DNA from 2 places in the Thermus brockianus genome. Region 1 is predicted to be linked to the other one. Evidence: riboswitches for the same ligand, from Rfam matches in the RefSeq annotation. Region 1 holds a riboswitch; the other holds the start of a gene.
What was found. Region 1 has a riboswitch for thiamine pyrophosphate ahead of thiE (thiamine phosphate synthase). Riboswitches for the same ligand answer to the same signal wherever they lie in the genome.

Region 1 (3,384 bases):
GCCCCGCCTCCAGAAGCTCCCCCGAAAGCCCCTCGGGGTAAGGGGCGAGCATCCCGGCGCTCGCCAGGGTGGCGGCGCCGGGCTTCTCCGCATCCAGGAGGAGAACCTCGAGGCCCCGCTTGGCGAGCTCGTGGGCGGCCAGGGCCCCGATGATCCCCGCCCCCACCACGGCCACCTCGGCCCTCACCCTGGCCTCCCCAAGGGCACCCCTTCCGTGGGGCTAGAGGGGCTCGCCCCCTCCCTAGGCCGCATGGGCCCCGCCAGGTAGGCCTTCCTCCCCGCCTCCACCGCCAGGCGGAAGGCCTCGGCCATGGCGGGCGGGTCCTTGGCCTCGGCGATGGCGGTGTTCACTAAGACGGCGTCCAGGCCCAGCTCCATCACCTCCGCCGCGTGGGAGGGAAGGCCGAGCCCGGCGTCCACCACCACGGGCGGGAGGCCTGGGCGTTCCCGGGCGAAGAGCTCCAGAAGGGCCCGCGTCTTCACCCCCCATCCCGAGCCGATAGGGGCGGCCAGGGGCATCACCGTGGCCGTGCCCAGGGCGGCGAGCCTTTTGGCCAGAACCAAGTCCGGCCCCATGTAGGGCAGGACGACGAAGCCCTCCTGGAGAAGCATCTCCGCCGCCTTTAGCGTCTCCAGGGGATCGGGGAGGAGGTAAGCGGGGTCGGGGATGACCTCCAGCTTCACCCAGTTCTCCCCTGTAAGGAGCCGGCCGAGCCGGGCAAGCCGCACCGCCTCCTCCGCCGTGCGCGCCCCGGCGGTGTTGGGGAGGAGGCGCACCCCCTCTAGGGCCTCCAGAAGCCCCACATGCCCCGGGGCCCCCACCTCCACCCGGCGCACGGAAACCGTCACCACCTCCGCCCGCGCCGCCTCTATGGCCTCCCGCATCACCGCGAAGTCCTGGAACTTCCCCGAGCCCAAAATGAGGCGGCTCGTGAGGGTTATGGGTCCCACCTGCCAAGCGTCCATCTATCCTCCTTTACCCCCCTTGCATCAGGGCCACCACCTCCACCTCGTCCCCCTCCTGGAGGACGTGGGGCGGAAGCTCCCTGCCGGAGTAGGCCTCCCCGTTGAGGAGGACGGCCACCCGCTCCGGCTCCACCCCCAAGGCCTCCAGCACCTCCTTAAGGGTCTTCCCCTCCAAGGGCTTGGGCTCGCCGTTAAGCCACACCATAAAGCCTCTCCCTAAAGGCCCGGGCTGCCTTCTCGGGGTCTTCGGCGTCCAGGATGGCCCGCACCACCACGATGCGCCGGGCGCCCGCCTCGAGGACCGCCGCCAGGTTTTCCAGGTTGATGCCCCCGATGGCGAACCAGGGCCTCTCCCCCAGGTTCTCCGCTGCAAAGCGGACGTAGCCGAGCCCCGCCGCCTTGCGCCCGGGCTTGGTGGGGGTTTCCCACACGGGCCCCACGGAAAGGTAGTCCGCCCCTTCCTCCAAGGCCCGTAGGGCCTGATCGGGGGCGTGGGTGGAACGGCCCACGAGGCCCTGGAAAAAGCGCCTGGCCTCCAGGGGCGTCAGGTCCCCCTGCCCGAGGTGCACCCCATCGGCCCCCAAGAGGGCGGCGAGGTCCGGGCGGTCGTTGAGGAAGAAGGGAACCCCGTAGCGCCGGGCCAAGGCCAGCATCCTTTCGCCCAACTCCAGGATGGGCCTGGCCTCCCAGTCCTTGGCCCTAAGCTGCAACACCTCCACCCCACCCCCAAGGGCCCGCTCGGTACGGGAAAGCACCTCTTCCCACGTCCAGCCAGGCCTTGGGGTCACCACCAAGTAGAGCCTTCCAAACAACCTTTCACCCCCTCAAGCCAGCGGCCAAGGCCCACGCGGCCCAAGGGGCATTTGGGTTTTGGGGATTGGGGATCCTCCGCATAGGCTTCCCTCCGCCGGCATTACCCGGATCAGGTTCCAAGGGTTGCTGGGAAAGACCCAGCTCTCAGCCCCTCTATTAGGGCACCCCTAGCCTGCAAGGGCCACTTTACCACGAAAGGGCCTAGGGAATGGAAAGGGGGACACAAAGGGCCTTATACCCTTGACATTCATGAGCTCAATGGTATACCATGCCCGGCAACCCTCCCTCTGGGAGGGGAAGGAGGGGAAGATGGCAGGGCTTTCCGAGGTGGTGGAAGCGGAAATCCGGTACCTGGAGGCGATGATCGCCCGCCTCGAGGCCGGGGAGGAAGACCCCGAGGACTTCCGGGTCTACCGGCTCAAGAACGGGATCTACGGGATTCGGGGACGCCCTGAGCACCACATGATCCGCATCAAGCTCCCCGTGGGCCGCATTACCCCAGAGGGCCTCCGGGTCCTGGCGGACGTGGCCGAGGCTTATACGGAAAACCGCCTGGCCCACGTGACCACCCGCCAGGCGGTGCAGCTCCACCACGTGCACCGGCGGGACGTGCCCAAGGTCCTCCGGGCGGTGAACGCCGTGGGCCTCACCACCCGCGAGGCCTGCGGCCACTCCATCCGGGCCATCACCTGTTGCCCCTACGCCGGGGTCTCCCCCGAGGAGCCCTTTGACGTCACCCCCTATGCGGAAAGGGCCTACCGCTACTTCCTCCGCCACCCCGTGGGGCAGAACCTGCCCCGGAAGTTCAAGGTGGCCTTTGAAGGGTGCGCCACGGACCATGCCCGCACCCCCATCCACGACATCGGGGTGGTGGCGGCGGTGGAGGGGGGCAAGCGGGGCTTCCGCATCTACGTGGGTGGGGGGCTGGGCGCCGCCCCCATGAGCGCCGAGCTCCTGGAAGCCTTTACCCCCGAGGAGGACCTCCTCCCCACCATGCTCGCCATCATCCGCCTCTTTGACCGCTATGGCAACCGCAAGGTCCTGACCCAGGCCCGGCTCAAGTTCCTGGTGAAGAAGTGGGGCATCGCCGCCTTCCGGGAGGCGGTGCGGGAAGAAAGGCGGGTGGTGAAGCTCACGGCAAGCGGGGCCGACCTCGAGGCCTGGGCCCCGCCCGAGGACTACCCGCCCCCTCGCCTCCCCAACCCGCCCCGAAAGCCCTTCTCCTTCGCTCCCGGCTTTGACGCCTGGCGGCGAACCAACCTCTTCAAGCAGAAGCAGGAAGGCTTCTACACCGTCACCGTGCGCCTCCCCTTGGGGGACATCACCCCCGAAGGGCTCAGGGCCCTGGCGGAAATCGCCGAGACCTACGCCGGGGAGATCCGAAGCGCCATCAGCCAAAACTTCCTCCTGCGTTTTGTGCCCGAGGAGGCCCTGGGTGGGCTCTACGAGGCCCTCCTGCAGGCAGGGCTCGCCCATACGGACGCCCACACCCTCCTGGACATTACCCGTTGCCCCGGGGCCGACACCTGCAACCTGGCCATCACCCGCTCCCGGGGCCTGGCCCAGGCCCTGGGGGAGAAGCTACAGGCCCTCCCCTTGGCCCAG
Region 2 (3,384 bases), 970 kb from region 1:
GGAGGACCTCCTGGAGGTGCCCCTGGAGGGCCCCTTCCCCCCGGGGGCCAGCGTGGAGAGCATCATCCACCGGGAGGTCTACCGGCGCACGGACGCCATGGCCCTGGCCCACGCCCACCCTCGGGTGGCGGTGGCCCTTTCCCTGAGCTTGGAAAAACTTGTGCCCCTGGACCTCGAGGGCCAGATCTACCTCAAAGAGGTCCCCGTCCTCTCCCCCAAGACCACCTCCGCCACGGAAGAGGCGGCCCTGGCGGTGGCGGAGGCCCTGCGGCACCACCCCGTCTGCCTCCTCAGAGGGCATGGGGCCTTCGCCAAAGGGACGAAGGAAAAGCCGGAGGAGGCCCTTCTGGAGGCCTATAGCCTCCTCACCACCCTGGAGGAGAGCGCCGAGGTCCTCCTCTACCACCGGCTTTGGGGAAAGGGATGAGGGTGCTTTTCGTGGAGGGCAAGGATCGGAAGGCCTTGGAGGCCCTGGCCCACAAGCTTCCCCACCCCTGCTGGCTCCTCGCGGGGGAAGGGGTCTTCCTCCTGGAGGTCTTCGGGGCCTCGGAGGAGGCCAGGGCCCTGGCGGAAGGCCTCCCGGGGGTTCGGGTCTGGGCCTTTACCCTGGAGGATGGGGTAGTCTATAGGGGATGCGGGAAGAAATCGGCTACATCCCCGTAGGGGAGGCGGAGCTTTACGTGGAGGACGTGGGGGATCCCCACGCCCCCGCCCTTCTGGTCCTCCACGGGGGGCCCGGGGGCAACGCCTACGTCCTCCGGGAAGGGCTCCAGGACTACCTGGAGGGCTTCCGCGTGGTCTACTTTGACCAGCGGGGCTCGGGGCGGAGCCTGGAGCTTCCCCAAGACCCCAGGCTTTTCACCGTGGACGCCTTGGTGGAGGACACCCTGGCCCTGGCCGAGGCCCTGGGGATAGAGCGGTTTGGCCTCCTGGCCCACGGCTTCGGGGCGGTGGTGGCCCTGGAGATCCTCCGCCGCTACCCCGAGGCGGAAGGGGCCGTGCTCCTCGGGCCTTGGGTGAGCTTTCCCTGGCTTGCCGCCCGCCTGGCGGAGGCAGCGGGCCTGACCCCAGGGGAAGACCCCGAGGAAAACCTCAAGGCCGCCTTGGCTAAGGCCGAGCCCAAGCTCCTCTTTGACCGGCTCATGTTCCCAAGCCCAAGGGGGCGCCTGGAGTACGAGTGGCTGGCGGAGGGCTCGGGGATCCTAGGCCCCGACACCCCGGCCCTGGCCTTCCTGCAAAACGGGCTTTGGCGCCTGGACTACACCCCCTACCTCACCCCCTCCTCCAAGGCCTTGGCGGTGGTGGTGGGGGAGCGGGACGGCACCAGCTACCCCTACGCCGAGGAGGTGGCGGAGCGCCTTCGGGCACCCATCCGCGTGGTGCCGGAGGCCGGGCACTACCCCTGGATTGACGCCCCCGAGGCCTTCGGCGAGGCCTTCCGCAGCGCCCTCACCCAGGTCCTCACCCCCCAAGGGTGGTAGACTGAGGGCGTCACCGGGGGTGCCCCAAAAGGGGCTGAGAGATACCCTTGGAACCTGATCCGGGTAATGCCGGCGTAGGGAAGGTGACGGGCCCCTCCCGGTGACAAGGAGGGGTTTTATGCGGAAAGCCTTGGCGCTCCTTTTCCTTTTGGCCTTCGGCCTGGCCCAAGAGGTCACGCTCCTCACCCACCAAAGCTTCTCCCTGGACAAGGGCCTCATCGCCCAGTTTGAGCGGGAAACGGGCCTCAAGCTCCGCATCCTCAAGGCGGGGGATGCCGGGGAGACCCTGAACCGGGCCATCCTCACCAAGAACGCCCCCATCGCCGACGTGCTCTACGGCTTTGACAACACCTTCCTTTCCCGGGCGTTGGAGGCGGACATCCTCCTCCCCTACCGGAGCCCGGCGATCCAAAGCCTCAAGGCCACCCTGCTCCTGGACCCCACCTTCCGGGCCCTCCCCGTGGACTACGGTTGGGTAAGCCTGAACTACGATAAGGCCTACTTCCAGAATAGGCCCCTGCCCAAGGCGCCCGAGGACCTGGCGCGGCCCGAGTACGCCCGGCTCCTCGTCGTGCAAAACCCCGCCACCAGCTCCCCCGGCCTCGCCTTCCTCATGGCCACCGTGGCCCGTTTCGGCGAGGACGGCTACCTGGACTTCTGGGCCAGGCTTAGGGACGGCGGGGTGCGGGTGGCCAAGGGCTGGAGCGAGGCCTACTACACCCACTTCACCCTGTACAAGGGGGATAGGCCCCTCGTGGTCTCCTACACCACCAGCCCCGCCGCCGAGGTCTACTACTCCGAGGGCAAGTACCAAGAGCCCCCCACGGGGAACCTCTTCCCCGAGCTTGCCTTCTTCCAGGTGGAGTTCGTGGGCATCCTAAAGGGCACCAAGAACCTGGAAGGGGCGAGGAGGCTCGTGGACTGGCTCCTCTCCCGCCCCGTGCAGGAGAACATCCCCACGGAGATGTGGATGTACCCCGCCCGCCGGGACGCCAAGCTCCCCGAGGTCTTCCGCTTCGCCCCGGAACCCTTGGGAAGCGTCCGGCTTGACCCCAAGCGCATGGCGGAGAACCGGGAGCGCTGGATTGAGGAGTGGACCAAGGTGGTCCTCCAGGGGCAAAGCCCGGAGGCGGTGCGCCGGGGGCGGCGCTAGGGGATGGCGCGGCTCGCCGGGGGGTTGGTCCTCCTTTTCCTCGGCTTCGCCCTCTTCTACCCCCTCTTCCGGATCCTCCTTTTGGGCCTAGGGGAAGGGTTCTGGAGCGCCTGGACCAACCCCTACTACTGGGAACGCTACCGCTTTAGCCTGGGGTACGGCCTGACCTCGGCCCTCCTCACCCTTACCCTCGCCCTTCCCTTGGCCTTCCTCTTCCGGCGGCGATTTCCCCTAAGGGCCTTTTACCTTTCCCTTTCCACCCTGCCCTTCGTCCTCCCTACCCCGGTGGTGGCCCTGGGGTTTTTGGCCCTTCTGGGCCCCCGGGGGGTCTTGGGGGTGGACCTTTACGGCACCTTCGCCCTCCTCCTCCTGGCGGCCGTCTTCTACAACCTGGGGCTCGCCCTAAGGGTCCTCCTCCCGGTGGCCTTGGGCCTCGAGGGGCCCCTGGCGGCGGCGAGGACCCTGGGGGCTACCCCGTTCCGCGCCTTCCTGCGGGTGGGGCTTCCCCTCCTCCTCCCCGCCCTGGGGGGAGCGGGGCTTCTCGTCTTCCTCTACACCTTCTCCGCCTTCGGGGTACCCCTCCTCCTGGGGGGGCCTAGGTACGCTACCCTGGAGGTGGAGGTCTACACCCTCCTCGCCCACCGCCTGGCCTTCCCCGAGGCGGCCGCCCTCATGGCCTGGCAGCTTTTTACCCTGGCCATGGCGGTTTTCCTCTACCTGCGCCTCCGGGCCTACCCCCTTCCCCCAGGC

Region 2: another riboswitch for thiamine pyrophosphate. It lies ahead of A0O31_RS02940 (thiamine ABC transporter substrate-binding protein); the one in region 1 lies ahead of thiE (thiamine phosphate synthase).

What each region holds. Positions count from the first base shown of each region.
Region 1 is NZ_CP016312.1:1,647,590-1,650,973, reverse strand. Features, by position in the region: gene A0O31_RS08910 (NAD(P)/FAD-dependent oxidoreductase) at 1-187, opposite strand, end outside; gene A0O31_RS08905 (thiazole synthase) at 184-966, opposite strand; gene thiS (sulfur carrier protein ThiS) at 977-1,171, opposite strand; gene thiE (thiamine phosphate synthase) at 1,158-1,778, opposite strand; TPP riboswitch at 1,849-1,958, opposite strand; gene A0O31_RS08890 (nitrite/sulfite reductase) at 2,089-3,384, shown strand, end outside.
Region 2 is NZ_CP016312.1:579,834-583,217, forward strand. Features, by position in the region: gene A0O31_RS02925 (fuculose-1-phosphate aldolase) at 1-427, shown strand, start outside; gene A0O31_RS02930 (hypothetical protein) at 424-663, shown strand; gene A0O31_RS02935 (alpha/beta fold hydrolase) at 633-1,481, shown strand; TPP riboswitch at 1,487-1,580, shown strand; gene A0O31_RS02940 (thiamine ABC transporter substrate-binding protein) at 1,600-2,634, shown strand; gene A0O31_RS02945 (ABC transporter permease) at 2,638-3,384, shown strand, end outside.